2 regions of the Shewanella sp. SM32 genome follow, and region 2 is predicted to be linked to the other one. Evidence: riboswitches for the same ligand, from Rfam matches in the RefSeq annotation. Region 2 holds a riboswitch; the other holds the start of a gene.
What was found. A riboswitch is a leader RNA that binds a small molecule or an ion and turns the genes downstream of it on or off. The one in region 2 is predicted to bind lysine.
Positions count from the first base shown of each region.

Region 1: it holds a riboswitch for lysine, as region 2 does, so the genes downstream of both, L5M10_RS13255 (Na+/H+ antiporter NhaC family protein) here and lysC (lysine-sensitive aspartokinase 3) in region 2, are expected to answer to the same signal.

Region 1 is NZ_JAKKRO010000029.1:54,634-60,357, forward strand. Features, by position in the region: gene L5M10_RS13250 (M3 family metallopeptidase) at 1-489, shown strand, start outside; gene L5M10_RS13255 (Na+/H+ antiporter NhaC family protein) at 634-2,202, opposite strand; lysine riboswitch at 2,282-2,478, opposite strand; gene L5M10_RS13260 (electron transfer flavoprotein subunit alpha/FixB family protein) at 2,574-3,500, opposite strand; gene L5M10_RS13265 (electron transfer flavoprotein subunit beta/FixA family protein) at 3,501-4,250, opposite strand; gene L5M10_RS13270 (H-NS family nucleoid-associated regulatory protein) at 4,561-4,953, shown strand; partial or broken gene L5M10_RS13275 (amidohydrolase) at 5,170-5,724, shown strand, end outside.
Region 2 is NZ_JAKKRO010000091.1:2,326-8,049, forward strand. Features, by position in the region: gene L5M10_RS22150 (zinc transporter ZntB) at 1-432, shown strand, start outside; gene L5M10_RS22155 (succinylglutamate desuccinylase/aspartoacylase family protein) at 535-1,656, opposite strand; gene lysC (lysine-sensitive aspartokinase 3) at 1,658-3,013, opposite strand; lysine riboswitch at 3,164-3,338, opposite strand; gene L5M10_RS22165 (DUF3293 domain-containing protein) at 3,439-3,873, opposite strand; gene arcA (two-component system response regulator ArcA) at 4,462-5,178, shown strand; gene L5M10_RS22175 (S9 family peptidase) at 5,268-5,724, opposite strand, start outside.

The sequences.
Region 1 (5,724 bases), on a different contig from region 2:
TATGAAACAGGCAAACCCATTCCCGATGAACTGCTGCAAAAACTGCTGAAATCAGGCAGCTTCAACCAAGGCTTTGACACTCTGGAATACATGGCCGCCGCATTAGTAGACATGGAATGGCATTCATTAAGCCCAGATACGCCGCTGCAAGATGTACCAACCTTTGAAGCCAATGCCCTGAAAAAGCACGGCTTAAACATCAGTGCCGTACCTCCGCGTTATAAGTCGACCTATTTTGCCCACGCCTTCCCCGGCGGTTACTCGGCAAGTTATTACGCTTATATGTGGAGTGAGATTTTAGCGGCGGATGCGTTTGCTTATGTACAAACCCAAGGCGGGCTCAATCGTGAAATAGGCATGAAGTACCGCAAAACGATCCGTGAAGTGGGTAATAGCATAGCGCCAATGGACGCCTACAAAAACTTCCGCGGACAAGAACCCACCACAGAAGGCTTACTTAAACGCCGCGGTCTAGATCAAGCACGCTAAGCTAAGAGTTGATAGCCTTAATGCGATAGGCTATAGATAAAGACAAACTCAGCCTTAACCAAAAAAATCAGCCAGCATAATGCTGGCTGATTTATTTTGACTTATTTGTCGTGAACGTTTGCAGTGAAAGGTTTCAATTAACGTCTAGCTAATTGCGCCTTTAGATTTGATTTTAAGTACGATAATACTGATCACAAATGCCACACTACAAGCCACTAAACCCGCGACAACAGACTCGGTAAATCCAAGTGCCACATAACCCACTAAGCTAATAAACGCCGCAATAAGTGCATAAGGTAGCTGAGTCACCACATGGTCGATGTGGTGGCAACTGGCGCCCGTAGACGACAAGATAGTCGTGTCGGAAATTGGCGAGCAGTGATCGCCAAATACAGCCCCCGCCAGCACAGAGGCAAGCATAGGCAACATCATGCCAGTGTGACTTCCCATCGCCATATCAGCAGCAATCGGCAACATGATCCCGAACGTACCCCAGCTAGTACCGGTTGAGAACGCGGTAATACCTGCTAGCACAAACATTAAGGCGGGTAAAAACGCGAACGGAATATTTCCTGTTGCTAAACTCGCCATAAACTTACCGGTTTCGAGTTGACCAATCACACCTGCGATTGTCCAAGCAAATAACAGGATGTAAATCGCCGGCAGCATAGAGCGAGCGCCCTGCACTATACCTTTGACTATCATCAATTTCTCAACGCCTTGCACTAAATTCAATATCAGCGAAACCGCTAGACCAATTAATGCACCAAAGAAAAGTGATGAACTGACATCGGTTTTCTCAAAAGCAGAAATAATATTAAATTCAATCCCTTCCGCCGCGAGTACTTGAGCGCCACTGTTAATCATGAAATAGAGGGTTGCAAATACCAACACGGTAATAGGCAGGAACAAACCTAAAATCTTACCGGTTTCGGCTTCAGGTAAATCCGCGTTCGCCCCAGGCGGTAATCCTTTAGACTCATCGTATAAATTACCACGTTGGGCATTGAGCTCATGCTCACTCATTGGCCCAACATCTAATCCCATAAAGACAACAAAAAGTAATAATAACAAGGAGAAGATTGCGTAAAAGTTCATCGGGATCATTTGAATAAAAATACTCAAATGACCCGTATCAGCAAAACCATGGGCAGTTAATATCCCGCCAATGAGTGCGATAATATAAGCGCCCCAGCTCGAAACTGGAGATATAACGCACACAGGCGCCGCAGTAGAATCTAATAAATAAGCTAACTTAGCGCGGGAAACATAATAACGATCGGTAACAGGTCGAGCGACCGAACCAACAACTAAACTATTGAAATAATCATCAATAAAAACTACACAACCTAAAAACATAGTCAATAGTTTAGCATCACGTTTATTACGTATATGTAAACGAGCCCAATCGGCAAAAGCCCGCGCGCTGCCACTTACGGTAATTAACGCTGTAATCATTCCCAGTACAATTAAGAAACCGAGAATATATAAGTTCCACGAATTTAGACCTTTATCAGTCCAAAAAAGCCCTTTAACGCCATTAAATACAAACTCACCCGTTGCTAAAGGTGAAAATTGATTGAGCAATAAAGCACCAATTAAAATACCTAACCCCAAAGAAAGCAGTACACGGCGAGTCAAGATCGCCAACACGATAGCCACCGCAGGCGGCAACAAGGAAAGTGCCGAATCGGCATAATTCATAACAGTCATTGATTATTATCTTCGTTAAATACGAATGGAGGGCGACTGAACTGGTGGGAAAAGGCAATAGATACCCAAGGTCACCTGTCCTATCAGTAGCGCTCCATAGTAACTATTCCCAATATCCATATCGGAAAATACTATGGCAGTGCTGCACCTATTAGGTACAACCCCAGCAGTTGATCGTGATAAATCGAACCACTTCGGCACCAAATCCTTTCGCAATCGATCAACGGAATCACCCTACTGATCACTACTAATATTTGGCGCGCCTCTACTTCTAAGAACGCCCTTGCACGGGCGTGAGGCACATAAAAACATAAGCGGCTTAGCAGATGCTACCGCAAAGCCACTTAATGTGACCTAGATCACAGATAAAATCAACTGAGACTTGTAATCAGCTCAGGAACCGCCTCAAACAGATCTGCAACGAGTCCATAATCGGCAACTTGAAAAATCGGCGCTTCAGGATCTTTGTTGATTGCAACGATGACTTTAGCGTCTTTCATGCCGGCTAAATGTTGAATCGCGCCAGAAATACCGACGGCAATATACAAGTTTGGCGCAACGATTTTACCGGTTTGACCCACTTGTAAATCGTTAGGCACAAAACCTGCGTCAACTGCAGCGCGTGATGCGCCAACTGCTGCACCGAGCTTGTCAGCAAGTTGCTCTAACATGCCGAAGTTTTCACCACTGCCCATGCCTCGGCCGCCAGATACAATAATGCCAGCATTGCCTAACTCTGGACGGGCAGAAACTGTCAGCGATTGAGAAACAAACTGAGTTCTCGCTTCAAACACTTTATCGAGTGTCGTCACAGCCGCACTGTTACCTTCTGGCGCAGCGTCAAATGCACTGGCGCGCACTGTCATCACTTTAATGACATCATGGCTTTGCACTGTCGCTAAGGCGTTACCCGCATACACAGGGCGCACAAAGGTATCGGCATTGACGACGGTAATAACTTCTGAGATTTGCGCGACATCTAATAATGCCGCAACGCGCGGAAGCGTGTCCTTACCTAAACTTGAAGCCGAGGCCAGAATGTGACCATAGTTTGGCGCTAAGTCCACCAGCAATTTGGCAAAATTTTCTGCTAAATGCGCTTCATACACGCTGGCATCGGCAACGAGTACTTGGCTAACGCCTTGTAGTGCCTGTGCCGCTTGGACAACCGCGCCACATTGGTGACCCGCAACTAAGACATGTACTTCATCGCCTATGGCACGGGCGGCGGTAACAATTTTTGCCGTATCGAGTTTCAGTGCAGCATTATCATGTTCAGCTAATACTAAAATGGCCATTTAGATCACCTTCGCTTCATTTTTTAACTTTTCAACTAGCTCAGCTACCGACGCTACCATGATGCCCGCTTTACGTTCAGCTGGCGGAGTGACCTTCACAATCGTTTGGTGACTCTTTAACGTCACGCCTAAGTCTGCCACAGTAAATACTTCTAATGGCTTACGCTTGGCTTTCATTATGTTAGGGAGTGAAGCGTAACGGGGTTCGTTCAAACGTAGATCAGCGGTCACGACAGTAGGTAAAGGCAGCTTGAGAGTTTGCATGCCGCCGTCAATTTCACGGGTGACTTGTAATGTATTCGCTTCTAATTTGATTTCTGAAGCAAAGGTCGCCTGTGGCATATCCATTAACGCGGCAAACATTTGGCCAGTTTGGTTATTATCACCATCGATGGATTGCTTACCAAAAATCACCAGCTCTGCTTGTTCTTTGTCTTGTACCGCTTTGAGCAATTTGGCGATAGACACTGGCACGAGCTCTTCTTCAGTATCGATATGAATTGCACGATCTGCGCCTAATGCAAGCGCGGTACGCAGTTGTTCCTGCACGGCTTTATTACCAATACTGACAACAACCACTTCAGTAGCGCTACCCGCTTCTTTTAAACGAACCGCTTCTTCTACTGCGATTTCACAAAAAGGGTTCAACGCCATTTTTAGGTTTGCAGTGTCAACACTTGTATTGTCAGCTTTGACCCTGACCTTCACATTGGCATCAACAACGCGCTTAACGGGCACCAATACTTTCATAGGGTTTCCTTCCTACACTTTCATGTACATGGACAAAACATTGGTTAATACCAATGCAGGATAGAGCAACTTTACGTCCTGTTAACGTTAACGTCAACCAAAGTCAAACGCCTGTTTGTATTTTTTAATCCGCTGCAACGGCCACTTTTTTGGACACTTATTTGAGGGAATAAGAAAAGTTCAAAAAATAAATAATATTTAATTTCCTTAAAACGCATAATTTTATTTGATTCGAGCTATATTAGTTTCTATCATTTAGGTGTTGTTCACCATTATCCTGTATTAAAAATAGAGTGGGACGAAAATAGATATGAGCGAATTTTTAGAGATATTAACTCACGGCCGTCGTTTTAAAGCTGCAGTAAAAGAACTTAGCGTTGAAGAGTTACGTGATTTAGCCGACAAATTAGATAAAATTTTAGTAGAACGCGAGTCTATGGCTGAGGAAGAAGAACAAGCCATGGCAGCTCGTAATGCTAAGATTGAAGAAATCCGTCAACAAATGGAAGCCGTTGGTTTATCAATTGATGACTTAGGTGGCGTAGCTGTTAAAGCTGCTGCGAAGAAACGCGCTCCTCGTCCAGCTAAATACCAAATTGAAGTTGACGGTGAAATGGTTCAATGGACTGGCCAAGGCCGTATGCCTACCGTATTTAAGAACGAGATCAACAAAGGTCGTTCTATGGAAGATTTCTTAATCTAATCCAACCAAGTGTGATGGCGCTAATTTGCCAACACCAGTTTGCATAAAAGCTCGCATTAATTGCGAGCTTTTTTATATCCATCAATCGTTTCAAACTTAAACAACAGCCGTTAATTCCGCACCTCACTCCCGCTCAAATTACGTTACAATTCAGCCTTAGTATTTACATCTGCTTTCAGTTACTCTTTGTTCACCCTCACTCGATTGAATAAAATAATGCAGATAAACAATAAGATAATGATAAGCTGCAGCATAATCGCTAGCTTAGTATCACAAACAACATTTGCCCAACTCAATACTGGAACAACATCCAGTAAACTCACTGCATTTACCCATGCTGAATTAATTATTGCCCCGGGAAAGCGTTTAAGCGATGCCACTTTATTAATTGAAAATAATCGAATTAAAGCCATTATTGAGCACAACGACATTCCCGCTGGCGCATTTAGAATCGATTTGAGTGGTTATACAATTTATCCCGGATTTATCGATCCTTTTACCGATTATGGGATTGAATTCGAATATCCCAAACTTAAGCTCACTCGCCCCGTCTATGATATAAAGCGTATCGGTGGTAATGCGGAAAATGGTGCAATTCATTCTGAAAAAGAATGGTTTAATTACGTTTACCCCAATAAAGAACGCGCAAAAGAGTGGATTAATAATGGTTTCACCAGTGTGCAAAGTAGCAAACTCGACGGTATCTTCCGTGGAACGGGTGTCAGCCTTTCATTAGCAGACAAAACGGCTAATGAAGTGATTTATCGCGCC
Region 2 (5,724 bases):
ACCGATATCGCCGAACTGCGCCGTCAAACTGTGGCCATTCGCCGCTATTTAGCCCCACAGCGCGAAGCATTCTCGAAAATGATTTCCGAGCAATTCAGCCTATTTAAAGATACTGAGCGACTCAAGCTGAGGGAAACAAACGATAAACTTATCCGCACCATTGAAGATCTCGATGCCCTGCGCGATAGGGCTAATGTGACTCAAGAAGAATTACTCAGTCAGCAGTCGGAGCAACTCAACAAACGCTTATACTTCTTATCCTTAGTGTCAGCAATCTTCTTACCGTTGGGCTTTTTAACAGGCTTACTTGGGGTCAATATTGGCGGGATACCGGGCGCGGACAACACTTGGGCCTTCGCAACCTTCTGCGGCATATTAATCTCACTCGTCGCCCTGCAAATGGCGCTGTTTTATCGATTTAAGTGGTTATAGCCACCTTAAAACAACAAAGCCAATCGATTAGGATTGGCGTTGTTTTCGCTCAGTCCCATAAACTAATTGTTATGGGCTAATGCTTATGCTCTAAGCGGGCGATTATGTCGTTGGCAACTCAAACACATGAGTCATGACTTTATAAAGCTCTGTTCCTTGGTGCACTGACGCCGAAGCAAAGTGCAAAATCGGCACGCAGTCCTGCGGCAAACTAACCGTTTTTAGCTCATCCGCCGTACCGTATAAATCCATTCGCAGCAAATTCACTAAGGGCTGCCCCGCAGCTAATGGCTCACCCACAGGTGCGAGGTATTCCACTAACCCAGCACTTGGCGCGTGATATTTTTTATAGTCTTTTAGATAACAACCAAAACGCGTCATTTTAGCGGGTGCAACGGTTTCAGCGATCACGCCTCGGTGGCTTAAATATGCCAAAATCCCTTGTGCATCAACCCGTGCATCCTCAAGGCAGACGCGCTCTTGGCTCGCCAATTCCAAGGTTAACGCTGACACTGCAACTCCTAAATCACGCCCTTGAGATTTTGCAAAATCACTCAATTGCCACCAAGGACAAAACGCAGCCTCATCCATGGCGCCACCAAAGGCATTGGGGATAATGAGCGTATAAGGGATCGACAAAAACTGCGCAGCAGCTAAGTCATATTCAGGGCAATACAAGTGCTTACAAGACTTAGGACCGGTGTGCAGATCGAGCACTATATCCGCGCCATGGGCCATAATCTGCAGGTTAACCGCAAGTCTATGACCCGTTGTGATGCCCCATTCATGCCGCAATTTTTGCTGACAGGCTTCAACCAAAGTACTGCGATAGGCTTGGAGCAGCTCGCTATCACTCAGCTTGGTATGTTCCCCATACCAAGTCGGTAAATCGATAGCATGATTCAAATACTCACGATTCCAATTCGCGCCCGTAATAGGATCAAATCGGCCAAGGGTAAACTCACCACTTTTTTGGTTGATCCCGAGTGGATTGGCCAATGGCACTAAGGTGATTTCGCCGCGGATGTCACAGTGTTCAAGCTGCTTCATCAACTGATAAATCACCGCATTCCCTTGTACTTCAGCACCGTGGACATTGGCTTGAATATACACTTTGGGGCCAGTCGCCTTATCGTCACTCGGCTTGAAATGGTAGATAGGCAAAGTGAGTGCTTGCCCTGCGGCAAGCTCCCCGATTTGCAGAGACGATGTTGTCGGCAACATATTAAACGCCTTCGAACAGATTTTGATGCAGCGATTTAACCACTTGTGCCGCTTCCGCTTCGGCCACTAACACACACAGATTATGTGGGCTGGCACCTTGGCAAATCATCCGCACATTGTGTGGCTCTAACACTTCAAATACACGGCGACAGATACCCGGTGTCGTCGCAATACGATTACCGATAATCGCCACTAAGGCCAATCCATCTTCAACTCGCACACGACAATGCTGTGATAATTCTTGCAGCAATGCCTCACTCAACAGACCTTGTCCACTTGAATCTGAACCGGTTTTATCGAGGGTTAGAGACACATTCACTTCTGATGTGGTAATCAAATCCACACTGATCTTATGTCGCGCTAATGTCGCAAAGGTTTCCGCTAAAAAGCCCTGCGCATGCAACATTTGCAAGCTGTGAAGATTTAATAGGGTTTGATCGCGGCGCAAAGCCACAGCGCGGAATACGGGCGCATCTTCCACTTGATGACGGATCCAAGTTCCGCCCTTTTCAGGCTCTTTACTTGAACCCACAAACACTTGAATTTGCTGACGAACGGCAGGAAGAATAGTCGCTGGATGCAATACCTTGGCACCAAAGGTCGCCATCTCGGCAGCCTCATTGAAACTGATCTCGGCAATCGGAAAGGCATTGGGCGCCAAACGAGGATCCGTTGTATAAATCCCCGCGACATCGGTCCAAATCTCTACCGCTGAGGCGCGTAACGCTTCAGCTAACAGTGCAGCAGAATAATCACTACCGCCGCGACCTAACGTGGTCGTTTGACCCGATTCATCGGCACCGATAAAGCCTTGTGTCACAATCACTTGCTCCGCTAACAGTGGCTGTAGATAATCACGAGCTAAAGTCGCAATCTTTTCAACCTGAGGTTCAGCGCGGCCAAAGTGGCTGTCAGTACGTAATACTCGGCGCACATCGAAGGCACTTGAGTTGACACCTTTCTCGCGGATCACCGCCGAAAACAACGCCGAAGAACATTGCTCACCGAGGGACAACAACTCATCCATAGTCGCTTTGCTGCGTTGTGATGCGAGCGCTTCACTCAATACCGACATGCGACTCAATAATTTATCTAATGCGGCGGCCACATCGTTAGGACGACCGAGCTTATCTAAAATCGCATATTGAATTTGGGCAATTTGTTTTAATCGCTGTAATCGGCCATCGTCGTTGATCGATTCTTGGGTCAATTCCACTAACAGATTAGTCACGCCGCTCGAAGCGCTGACCACGACTAAACGACAATGAGGATTAGCTAACACTATGTCTGCACAGCGATTCATAGCGTTATAGTCGGCAACTGAGGTGCCACCAAATTTTGCGACAACGAGGGACATTAGCGCACCTCCGTGAAACACGTAGGGCAACAAATAAATGCAGATTGAATAAGATATTGATTAACTAACATGATCACACTCCGAACTGACTTCGTTCGAAGAGCCTGGTGCTCAATGATAACGCACCCCAAAAGAAGGGAAACAGCAATCGTCACCAGAAGCTCTCCACCAATTACAGGTGACAATCGTCAGGATTCAGCCTGAGCGACCGACATAAACATGCAGCAACCATATCTATGCCTCGGCGTTAATCTCCCTCATCAGTCATCGCTGGAGTTTGTGCTCCTCTGACCGACTACCTAGTTAACGCTCCTCTTCTGTTCCTTTCCTAGGAAAGGGACGAAAAAAGTAGCAATAAACCCCTAATGAAGTCAATGCTAATTTCATAACAAATGAACAATTTAAATAAAATCTTTTGAAAACAACTAAATGTTCAAATCGGGTAGCTCGTATACCAGCTGCACATAATCTCTAAATTTGCCTAAACACACTTCATCATGTCCATCCAAGGTGCAAGGCACTAAGCTCACATCCCCTTGTTCGACAACATAAATCGCATATTGATTAAATTTCTTACCCAATTGCAATGCCATCGTTCTATCGATAAACACGGCCCAACTTTTTTCCATGTGGGATAAATCCGGTGCAGCGCCCACTAAAGCACGATAAGGGCTACCGAGTAATTCAATTTCACGAAGAAGTTGGCGATCGAGTAAACGGTTTTGGCTAGGAGAGAGAAGCTTTGAAGCGGGATTATGAGCGGTAATAACAGCAAAGGAAAAATCACAGGATAATGCTTGAGTCAGCAAAAACAACGGCGCTTGGTAACATTGCCACAAATTTTGAGTCGTATTGTCCATTGGTAGTCTAGTCGAAAAATGAACCCAAGCTAGTGTAGCAGAGTGATTGTAAAATCCAAAGAGGCGTGAACTGGCTCACAGGAATAAGAAATACATTAGTTATACTAATCAATAGCTAAAGTAAATATCATGGTAAAAACCCCTGCTCACCTAAAATTTGTTAACATTTCATTTGTTAACAAATGACTAAAACGAGTACAATGTACGTACTGGTGAGTTGAAACAGATTGAGCAAGATGCTTATCGTTCAATACAGTTTGTTACATATATCGCTTAAAGTAACGTGAACTGACCGGGCATCTGTTTAAAATCTGTTCTACATTTGATTTGTCTTTTAAACATTTAAAAAAAACAATAGTTAAGGAACTTATTCTAACTATTGCTTATCGAAGTTGATACTGATTACGTTTTCTCGTATTACACTTAAACGTGCACTTAATCTACATCCAGATATAGATGTCACCGTAAAGATTTTCCTTTTGAGCACAAAGCAGTTCAAGGAAGTATCAACGCTTTTATGAATATAAGAGCCCGAAGTAAGTTGCTCTTATTGGTTAGTATAAACTGATTAAAATTTAGGTAAATAATATGCAAAATCCGCACATTCTGATCGTTGAAGATGAAGCCGTTACCCGTAACACGCTGAGAAGTATTTTCGAGGCAGAAGGGTATGTGGTAACTGAGGCCAATGATGGCGCAGAAATGCATAAGGCTATGCAGGAAAACAAAATTAACTTGGTCGTTATGGACATTAACTTGCCAGGTAAGAATGGTCTATTGTTGGCACGTGAACTACGTGAAATCAACAACATCGGTCTTATCTTCCTGACAGGTCGTGACAACGAAGTCGACAAAATTCTTGGACTTGAAATTGGCGCGGACGATTATATTACCAAGCCGTTCAACCCACGTGAATTAACGATTCGTGCTCGTAACCTTCTGACTCGTGTCAACAGCGCTGGCGCTGAAGTCGAAGAAAAGAGCTCAGTAGAATACTACCGCTTCAATGATTGGAGCTTAGAGATCAACAGCCGTTCATTAGTGAGCCCACAGGGTGAATCTTACAAACTGCCACGTAGCGAGTTCCGCGCTATGCTGCACTTTGTTGAAAACCCAGGCAAAATTTTGACTCGTGCCGATCTACTGATGAAAATGACTGGCCGTGAACTTAAGCCACACGATCGTACTGTAGACGTGACTATCCGTCGTATCCGTAAGCATTTCGAAAGCTTGCCAGATACGCCAGAAATCATCGCGACTATTCACGGTGAAGGCTATCGTTTTTGCGGTAACTTAGAAGGCTAATCGCCCGCTAAGCGACATCCGCATTAATTGGTTTGATAAGAATCTATTCACAAAAAACCAGATCCTAGGATCTGGTTTTTTTATGCCTACTATTTGGCGTTTTTCAACTGCCTATCTAGGAAATCTGCCAGTGAGCGATATAAGTGATTACGCACTTTCTCGCCACGCATCGAATGTTTAGATCCAGGATAATCGATCATCTGGAACAACTTGCCTTCATCCTGCAGTGCTTTATAAACCCGAGTGCTGTTTTCAAACAAAACGTTATCATCAGCCATACCGTGATACATCAACAGACCCGATTGATAGTTTTTCACATAGGGAAACACGCTGCTGGCTTCATAACCCTTTTCATTCCCCTCGGGATGAGCTAAATAACGCTCAGTATAATGGGTGTCATATAAGCGCCAGTCGGTGACAGGAGCCCCCGAAATCGCGGCTTTAAAGTAATCGGGTGCCTTAAATAGACTCATCAAGGCCATGTAACCGCCGTAGCTGTGGCCGTAAATCGCCACATTATCGGCATCGATAAATGGCAGACTGCGC